2 regions of the Janthinobacterium sp. CG_23.4 genome follow, and region 2 is predicted to be linked to the other one. Evidence: predicted binding sites of a transcription regulator. Region 2 holds the regulator's gene; the other holds the start of a gene.
What was found. Region 2 encodes sigma-54, which starts transcription at its own class of promoters, with help from an activator protein. Its sites were predicted from a motif close to TGGCANGNAANCTGCTTT; they were not measured.
Positions count from the first base shown of each region.

Region 1: the regulator sigma-54 is predicted to act here: its motif matches at 2,578-2,595, upstream of pepA (flocculation-associated PEP-CTERM protein PepA).

Region 1 covers NZ_JARXUX010000001.1:3,139,364-3,144,294, reverse strand. The annotation lists gene H4V96_RS14060 (ThiF family adenylyltransferase) at 1-481, shown strand, start outside; gene H4V96_RS14055 (nitroreductase family protein) at 482-1,591, shown strand; gene pepA (flocculation-associated PEP-CTERM protein PepA) at 1,669-2,502, opposite strand; gene H4V96_RS14045 (hypothetical protein) at 2,812-2,985, shown strand; gene H4V96_RS14040 (hypothetical protein) at 3,226-3,363, shown strand; gene H4V96_RS14035 (hypothetical protein) at 3,492-3,860, shown strand; gene H4V96_RS14030 (acyl-CoA thioesterase) at 4,104-4,562, shown strand; gene H4V96_RS14025 (DEAD/DEAH box helicase) at 4,650-4,931, opposite strand, start outside.
Region 2 covers NZ_JARXUX010000001.1:291,299-296,229, forward strand. The annotation lists gene H4V96_RS01305 (HAD hydrolase family protein) at 1-292, shown strand, start outside; gene lptC (LPS export ABC transporter periplasmic protein LptC) at 338-949, shown strand; gene lptA (lipopolysaccharide transport periplasmic protein LptA) at 975-1,556, shown strand; gene lptB (LPS export ABC transporter ATP-binding protein) at 1,556-2,311, shown strand; gene H4V96_RS01325 (RNA polymerase factor sigma-54) at 2,316-3,794, shown strand; gene raiA (ribosome-associated translation inhibitor RaiA) at 3,864-4,223, shown strand; gene rapZ (RNase adapter RapZ) at 4,538-4,931, opposite strand, start outside.

The DNA.
Region 1 (4,931 bases), 2.8 Mb from region 2:
CTTTGGCGCGCGCCAAGCCACCTTCGCCTGCTGTGCGCGCCTCGGCATCCCTGCCATCACGGCCGCGCCGCTGGGCATGGGGACGGCCGTGCTCAACTTCATGCCGGGCGGCATGACGTTCGACGCGTATTTCGGCTGGGGCGACTTGCCTGAAGAAGAAAAAGCCCTGCGTTTTCTTGTCGGGCTGGCGCCAGCGGGCTTGCACGGCCGCTACCTGGTCGACCCGTCGGCCATCAACCTCAAGCAGCGGCGCGGGCCATCGACCATCATGGGGTGCCAGCTGTGTGCGGGCGCTGCCGCCACCGAGGCACTAAAAATACTCTTGAAGCGCGGCAAGGTAATGGCGGCGCCGCATGGCATGCATTTCGACGCCTACCGCAACAAGCTCGTGCACACATGGCGTCCCGGGGGCAACCGTCATCCGCTGCAACGCCTGAGCATGGCCATCATCAAGCGGCGTCGCGCCGCGCAGGGGGCATAAATGACGCAAGCACTGCTGCTCGATCCCGTGCTGGAAAACATCCTCGACCAGGCGCGCTGGGCGCCCAGCGGCGATAATACGCAACCGTGGCGCTTTGAAGTCGTCGCGCCGCGCCATGTCGTCGTGCATGGCTTCGATACGCGCAGCCATTGCGTGTATGACCTTGACGGCCATCCCAGCCAGCTATCGGTGGGCGCCTTGCTCGAAAGCCTGGCCTTGGCGGCCAGCAGCCATGGCTTGTGCATGGAGGCGCACCGGCGCGGCGGCTTGCCCGAAACCTTGCCCAAGTTTGACGTGCGCTTTGCCGACAGTCCAGGCATGCTGCCCGACCCCTTGGCGGCGTTCCTGCCACAGCGCAGCGTGCAGCGACGACGGCTCAGCACGCGCCGCCTGCGCGCCAGCGAAAAGGCGGCGCTGGCCGCCAGTTTGCCGCCCGGCTACGGCGTGCAATGGTTCGAAGGCTGGCGCGCGCGCCTTTCCTGCGCGCGCCTGCTGTTCGATAATGCGAAGCTGCGTCTGACCATGCCCGAAGCGCACAAGGTGCACCGTGACGTGATCGAATGGGGCGCGCGTTTCAGTAGCGAGCGCATCCCGGAGCAGGCGCTGGGTATCGATCCGATCACAGGGCGCCTGATGCGCTGGGTCATGCATAGCTGGCGCCGCGTGGATTTTTTCAACACCTGGCTGGGAGGCACCATTGCCCCGCGGCTGCAGATGGACTTGCTGCCGGGGCTGTATTGCGCCGCACATTTCGTGCTGCTGGCCGATGCGCCGGCGCGCCACATCGACGATTACGTGGCGGCGGGCCGTGCCATGCAGCGTTTCTGGCTGACGGCCACGCAGCTGGGAGTGCAGTTGCAGCCGGAACTGACGCCGTTGATTTTTGCCCGTTATGTGCGTGAACGGCAAGCCTTTTCGCGCACCGAAGGCATGCAGGAGCTGGCGCAGGAGTTGGCGCTGCAATGCCAGGGCGTACTCGGTGCGGCGGTGCTCGAGCGGGCCGTGTTCTTTGGCCGCATCGGCGCCGGCCCTGAGGCTCAGGCGCGCTCGCTGCGCCGGCCGCTGCAAGATTTGCTGGTGGCGCCGGTCGATGCGAGGATGCCTGCGTGAGCGGCAGGAGTTTGCCGGCTGCCGTAGTGGAAAAAGCCGCTCAGACATGAACGGCTTGTCAATTCGATCAGCGCATGTCAAGCCTGGCGCTGCCCGCCTTGCTGGCGGCGCGCAGTCATGCCCAGGCCAAACAGGCCGATGCCGAGCAGGGCGATGGTGCCTGGTTCAGGTACAGCTGCTTGAAATAATTCCAGGCCGCCGCCGTCGGACATCGCGATGAAACTATTCGTCAAGCTGCCACCGACGAAGCTGTTCGTATTTCCGCTGAGAGACTCGAAAGGGAAAAACGGGTTGGGATTAACAAAGAATAACTGTCCTTGCGGCGTCAGCGTGGCGTTCATCAAGGCCTTGAAGTCGCCTTGCGCCAGACCGTTGAAAACGTGTGCTTCGCCCACATCAAGCGTGTAGGTGACGATCGCATAGTCATCTGCGGAGACGCCACCCACAGTTACCGGCGAACCGGCTACGTTGCTGACCGACAATGACGTGTTCTGGTTGGGGTCGATGTACAGCGTCATGCTCAGGGTTTGAAAGTTGGCGAGGATACCGGACCCCAAACCATTCGACTGACCGGTGATGGTAAACAGGCCATAGATGCCATAGCCATTGAGGGCGTTCAGTTGCGATGGAACGCTACCGCCATTGGGGCTGCCGAAAGCGGCCTTGGTCAGGAAGCCAGTTTGGGTGAAGGGATCGTTGCCACCACCCAAACCGCCAACGATGGTTTGTTCGACGCGCGAGTGATATTCAAAGCTGATGCGGTCGGCCACCACCAGATTGGGAGCGGTACCGGGAACGGAGCCTTCATCGGCGGTAAATAAAGGACCAGCGAGTGTGGGAGAACTGATCAGCGCAGCAGCGATGGCAGCAGCAGATAGAGCGAGACGCAGGACTGAGGACAGCGGTTTCATGGTATTTCCTTCAGCGTGAGGGTGAATCGGAGCAGGTCACTGTGGCGGCTGCCGCAGATAACCTCATACGCCCTTGAGGCAGAATTCGTACCATGTAATATTTGTATTTAAATTCAATAGTTTATAAAAATAGATAGGTCGTTTTTCGCGCGTATGTAAAAAAAATCGACATTCGATTTGGCCCTCACAATTGCATGCCTATCCCAGCTGAGCTAGTCATGCCAGGTGCGGCGCCGGCAGCACGGAGCGCGCGCCTCGCGGGCGCCAGTGTTTTTCATCATCGCTTACAGTGTGGCAAAGGAGGTCACCATGCAACTACAATCGCGTCATGCCCCGTTGCGCGCCCACAGCACGCCTGAACCGGATACCGGTCCGCCGCCCGAAGGCGATCCGCTGATGCCGCCGCTGGAAAAGCCGCCGTACGCTGATCCCGTGCCGGTCGAGGAACCGACGCCACCGCCACCACCCGTCAAGATGGCTTAAGAGCAAGCATTCGAGCACGTGCGCCTCGCTACGCTGCCGGGCCACAGCCGCGCGCTGTCTATTTTTGTTCGGAAATGGTTTGCGCAGGCGGCAGTATCGCCGCGCCATTTAAACAACAGAAACGCCAATAAGTGTTGCCTGGTGGATACAAATCAAGCGCTAACTGCTGTGTGTCATGTGGTCGTCACGATTCTGTTCTTATAATAAGACATCATAAAAATTCTTGTACAGGAGACCACCGTGGGCAATTCCTTGCATAACAAAATTTATCTGGGCCGACGCCCTGTGATGGCTGGCAAAAACCTCGTAGCGCTGGCCCTGGCAGGCGCCGTGGCCGGTTGCGGCCTGGCGTGGCTGCTGCTGCGTAGCTACAAATAGGCGCAATCTGCGCGCATTTCAGCATGCCGTCGGTGGTGTTGGCGGCGACTGAATTACGTTGCCTGTTGCCGATGCGCTGCTGGGCGCGTACCATGAGGGCCGAACACCTGGCCTTTTATGGAAAAGTAATGAAGAACGAGAAATTAACAACCGATGAATATGACGCGCTGGAGCAAGTTGCACGCGGCATCAAGACCGAGCGCCCCAGTGCTTGCGTTGCCCGCAATGCCAAGCGCCTGTCCGGCCTGAAGCTGCTCAGCTATGCACGCGATGGCCGTCTGTCCATCACCGATAAAGCACAACAACTGCTGTTCCTGCGCCGCTGCATCATGGGTTTGCGCGCCGTCGCCGCCGATCCGCTGACCAAGCTGGACTCGGAGGTGGCCTATTTCCTGGGTAAGAAAGCCCACATCGTGGCGCGCGCGGAAGGCGAGGGCCACGACATTTCTGACAAGGGCCGCGACTCGCTGGTCGACATCGACACCCTGGGCCTGTAAGCGCCTCTCCCGGTAGATGAAGACATCGTCTGCCGGCGCCGCTCAGACGCGGGGGACTGCCTTGTCCGTCGCCGCGTGGCTTGCCACGCGTCTTGTGCGCCCCTTGTCCGCACACCTGAGGCACTGTCAGCAGAGGAGCTTGCCTGCCGGGCTAGACTTTGCACCGAGCAGCCGGCCCCTGAGGCCGGTTTTTACATCCCCACACTTTTATATCCCCTTTGGAGAACACTTTTGGACAGCGCGATGAACTGGTCGGCCCACGAACTGACGATGACGGTCTTGATGACGCCCGATATGGCCAACTTTTCCGGTAACGTGCACGGCGGCACCATCCTGAAATACCTCGACAGTGTCGCCTACGCCTGCGCCAGCCGCTATTCGGGCAGCTATGTGGTGACCCTGTCCGTGGACCAAGTGATGTTCTTGCAGCCGATTCACGTCGGTGAGCTGGTGACGTTCCTCGCCGCCATCAATTACACAGGCACGACCTCGATGGAAGTGGGCATCCGCGTGGTGACGGAAAACATCCAGCAGCGTCTGGTGCGCCATGCCAATAGCTGCTATTTCACCATGGTGGCGGTGGACGCCGACCGCAAGCCGGTGGCCGTGCCGCCGCTGGTGCTGGAGACGCCGGAGCAGCAGGTGCGCTTCGAACAGGCCAAGCTGCGCAAGCTGTCGCGCCAGAAGGTGTCGAAGAAATAAATGCGCCGCGCAAAAAAAAACGGCCTCCAGAGTGATCTGGTGGCCGTTTTTTATTGCTTGCCGCCTATCGGCGGCGGGGCGCCGTGATTAACGGTCGCCGTAGCTGCGGCGTGCGCCGTCGGTGCTGCGCGGGTTGGAACCCTTGTAGCCGCCGCCGGTGCTAGGCGCGCCATCCTTGCGTGGTGCGCCCGGCTTGCTGAACGTGCGCTGGCCTGGCTTTGCGCCACCACGGTTGTCGCCTGGTTTCCAGCCGCCTGGACGGGCGCTCGAACGTGGTGCCGATGCCGTTTTCTTAGGCTCGAAACCTTCGATGACATTGACTGGGATCAATTGCTTGGTGAAGCGTTCGATACGCTTGACGTTCATGCC
Region 2 (4,931 bases):
CCATGTGCACCAGGGCGGTCACGACAAGCTGACGCCGTTTCGCGAACTGCTGGCGCTGACTGGCTTGACTGAAGAGCAATGCGGCTACATCGGCGACGATGTCATCGATGCGCCCATCCTGCGCCGCGTGGGCTTTGCCGTCAGCGTGCCGGGCGGGCGTCCCGAAGTGCAGGGCCTGGCGCACTATGTGACGCAGGCCGGTGGCGGCCGTGGCGCGGTGCGCGAGATCTGTGAATTCCTGCTGCGTGCCCAGGATAACTACGCGCGCGTCATGGCGCCGTTCCTTGCGTGAGGCGCATCGCCTCGCCGCCAGTGATATTTGAAAGAGTGAAACCCTATGCGTAAGCCAGGAGGCGCCCATCGCTGGCGCATGATTTTTACCTTGCTGGGGGCCATCATCTTTGCGCTGGGCAGCTTTTGGCTGCTGGCGGTGATGAACAAGAATGCCCAAGACATCTCGGCTAGCAAGCATCTGGACGAGCCAGACTATTTCATCACCAATTTCAGCATGGTGCGCATGGACTTGACGGGCAAGCCCAGCTATATCGTGTCGGGCAGCAAGCTCACGCATTATCCGCTGGACGATTCATCCGATATCGACCAGCCTTTCGTGCGCAAGCTGTCGCCAGGCATGCCGCCGCTCAATATGCATGCGGAACTGGCGCATATCGACCAGGACAACACCCGGCTGCAACTGCACCGCAATGTCGTGATCGATCGCGTGGCCAGTGCGAAGGCGCAGCACCTGAGGATCGAGACGGAAGCGCTGACGGTGTTCCCGGATGAGGAAAGAATGGAAACGGACGTGCCTGTCGACATCCTGACGGGCAGCTCGCGCATCAATGGCGTAGGCATGCGAGCCAATAACGCCACCGGCGTGGTGGAAGTACACAATGCCCTGCGCATAGTGCTGCCGCCGAAACCGCGCCCGGCCGCAGCGCCAAAATGACAGAATGAAACAAGGAAACCATATTATGAAGAAGATCTTGCTGTTGAGCCTATTTTCCCTGGCCGTCATGGGCGCAGCGCATGCCGAGAAGGCCGATTCCGAGAAGGAAGCCGTCATCACGGCACGTAGCGGTCACGTCGATGACGTCAAGCAGGTTCGTACCCTGACGGGCGACGTCGTGCTGGTCAAGGGGAGCTTGATCATGAAGGCGGGCCGGGCCCTGATCACGGAAGATCCGCAAGGCTACCAGTTCATTACTTTCTGGGCTGATCCTGGCAAGCTGGCCACCTTCCGCCAGAAGCGCGATGGCGCGGGCGACCTGTGGGTCGAAGGCGAAGCTGAGCGCGTGGAATACGACAACAAGACGGAAGTAGTGAAACTGTTTTCCAATGCCAAGGTGACGCGCCTGGAAGGCAAGAAGCCGACCGATGTGGCCAATGGCGCCTTCATCTCGTATGACAGCCGCAAGGAAGAATTTGCGATGGAAAATTCCAACAGCGGCACCAGCACCCCGGATGGCGGCAGCGTGCGCATGGTGATCCAGCCAAAGACCAAGGCAGCGGCGGCGGAGAAAGCGCCAGCGACGCCTGCGCCAGGAAAGAAATAATGGACAATACACGTTGCGGCAGTACCCTGATCGTTCGCGGGCTGCAAAAATCCTATGGCAAGCGGCAAGTCGTGCACGACGTCTCGCTGCAAGTCGAATGCGGCGAAGTGGTCGGGCTATTGGGGCCGAACGGTGCCGGCAAGACCACCTCGTTCTACATGATCGTCGGCCTGGTGCCATCGGATGGCGGCAGCATCGATATCAGCGGCGTGGACATTTCCCGCCTGCCGATACACCGCCGCGCGCAGATGGGCCTGTCGTATCTGCCGCAGGAAGCGTCCGTATTTCGCAAGCTGACGGTGGAAGACAATATCCGTGCCGTGCTGGAAATCCAGACCGTCGAAGGCCGCCCCCTGAAGAAGGCCGAGATCGAGGAACGCCTCGATAAATTGCTGGCGGACTTGCAGATTGAAAAGTTGCGTGAGAACCCGGCGTTGTCGCTCTCGGGCGGTGAGCGGCGCCGCGTGGAAATCGCCCGCGCGCTCGCTACCGATCCGCGTTTCGTGCTGCTCGACGAGCCGTTCGCCGGTGTCGACCCCATCGCCGTGATCGAAATCCAGCGTATCGTGCGCTTCTTGAAGGAGCGTAATATCGGCGTCCTGATCACCGATCATAATGTGCGCGAGACGCTGGGTATCTGCGACCGTGCCTACATCATCAACCAGGGCTCGGTACTGGCGTCGGGACGCCCCGACGACATCATCGCGAACGAGTCGGTACGCCGGGTCTATCTGGGCGAACACTTCCGCATGTGAGCCAATGAAACAATCATTGCAGCTGCGCACTTCGCAGCACTTGGCACTGACGCCGCAGTTGCAGCAATCGATACGCCTGTTGCAATTGTCTACGCTGGAATTACACCAGGAGCTCGAGCAACTGCTGACGGACAATCCTTTGCTCGAGCGCCTCGACGATCCGCTCGACCGTTCGCTGCGCCTGCTGTCCGACGGCGCCTTGAGTTCCACGGCCGCGCCGGCCGAAGCGCCGCCGCAGCCTCCAAGCCAGGAGGCACCCACCGCGCCGGTCGAAGCGGAAACCTTTGACGGCGAGGCCAGCGACAGCCCTGCCGCTGGAGACGCCGGTGACAGCGACTGGAGCGAGGCGAACCGGGGCAAGGCACCCGACGACGAAGATTCCCGCCCGCAGCTCGAAGCCCATCACTGTACCCTGCGCGAGCACTTGATGGAGCAGATGCGCGTGACGGTGCTCGAATTGCGCGACCGCGCGCTCGTTGAGCTGATCATCGATGCACTCGATGACAATGGCTACCTGGAAGAATCGCTCGACGACATCCTGGCGCGCCTGCCGGAAGAGCTGGAAATCGACGCCGACGAGATGCGCACGGCCTTGTCGCTGTTGCAAAGTTTCGATCCGCCCGGCGTGGGTGCGCGTAATGCGTCGGAGTGCCTGGCACTGCAAATCAAGCGCTTGCCGCACATCGCCATGGTGACGCGGCGCATGGCCCTGGTGATCGTGGAAAAGCACCTGGCCTGGTTTGCCCAGCGCGATTTCAACAAGTTGAAAAAAGCCCTCAATTGCGATGATGAAGACTTGCGCGAAGCGCAGACGGTGATTCGCCAGTGCAATCCGCATCCGGGCGCCGTGTTCGCCTCTGACGTGTCCGATTACGTGGTGCCCGACGTCGTCGTCAAGCGCGCGCGCAATGGTTGGCAAGTCACCCTGAACAACGACGTCATGCCGCGCCTGCGCGTGAACGCCATGTACGCCAACTTGCTCAAGCAGGGCAAGGGCGAGGGCGCCATGGGCGCACAGTTGCAGGAAGCCAAGTGGCTGATCAAGAATATGCGCCAGCGTTTCGACACGATCTTGCGCGTGGCGCAGGCGATAGTAGAAAGACAAAAGAACTTTTTTTCGCATGGGGCCGTTGCCATGCGTCCCCTTGTACTCCGTGAAATAGCTGATACACTGGGATTACACGAGAGTACTATCTCGCGGGTAACAACCCAAAAGTACATGCTGACCCCGCATGGCATGTTTGAGTTGAAATATTTCTTTGGTAGCCACGTCGCCACCGAAGCGGGGGGCGAAGCATCATCGACGGCGATACGGGCATTGATCGTGCAACTGACAGGAGCAGAAGACCCTAAAAATCCTTTATCCGACAGTAAGATTGCGGACATGCTGGGCGAGCAAGGCATGGTGATTGCGCGACGTACTGTTGCCAAATACCGGGAAGCGTTGAAAATTCCGCCAGTGAGTCTGCGTAAGTGTTTGTAAGTTTTTTTCGGTTCCTCTGCGGGCCGGATAGGATGGACCGCACGAACCCGATCATCTTTAGGAGTGTGTATGAATCTCACCATCAGCGGACATCATCTCGAAGTGACACCAGCCATCCGTGAATACGTACAAACGAAGCTGGAGCGCGTGAAACGGCATTTCGATCAAGTTATCGATATTGCCGTGATACTGACCGTGGATAACCTCAAAGAGAAAGAAAAACGTCAAAAGGCCGAAGTCAACCTGCGTATGAGTGGCAAAACCGTCTATGTGGAAAGCCTGGCGCAAGACCTGTATGCCGCAATCGATATGCTGATCGACAAGCTGGACAGGCAAGTGATGAAGTACAAAACCAAAGTGCAAGGGCACGGTAAAGAGGCGATCAAGCATCTGCCAGACAACTCGGACGAAGAAATCGCCGCCGCTTAAGCGGCCCGCGACTTCCAAACGGTTGTGATCAACTAAGGGCGCACATTGCGCCCTTTTTTGCGCCTGTCGCCCTTGTCGGGCTACCATCATGGGAACGCAAAGTTCCGTCCGAAGACGCTAGAATGTGTGCACTTTGACTTCTTTCCTGCCTGGCGGGCCTGCTGGCTCGCATCTGCATTAAGAATACCGGATCACAGCATGGCGAGCGGCAGGAAAAGGTGTTGGAGTAGCGCAACTTCGCCTGGCACTGCGCCGCCCAGGCAGTGAACGTTGCCCGCTACCTGCGCCGATGCGCAACAGATTTTATGCGCGTCTTACCCACGTTCGCGATGTCGCAAGACGACGCGCTCGTTCGGGCTGAAATACTGTGCCAGCCGTTCCGCCATGTACACCGAGCGATGCTGGCCACCTGTACAGCCGAGTGCCACGGTCAGGTAGCTGCGGTTGTCGGACTTAAAGGATGGCAACCATTTTTCGATGAAGGCGCGGATGTCGGCCAGCAGTTCCAGCGCGCTGGGCTGTGCGTCGAGGAAGGCGATCACGGGCGCATCGCGTCCGTCGAGCGGGCGCAGCGTCAGGTCGTAATAAGGATTGGGCAAGGCCCGCACGTCGAAGACGAAATCGGCGTCCAGCGGCACGCCCAGCTTGAAGGCGAAGGATTCGAAGAACAGGGTCAGCGGTGCGCGTTCCGAGGCGACGATATCCTTG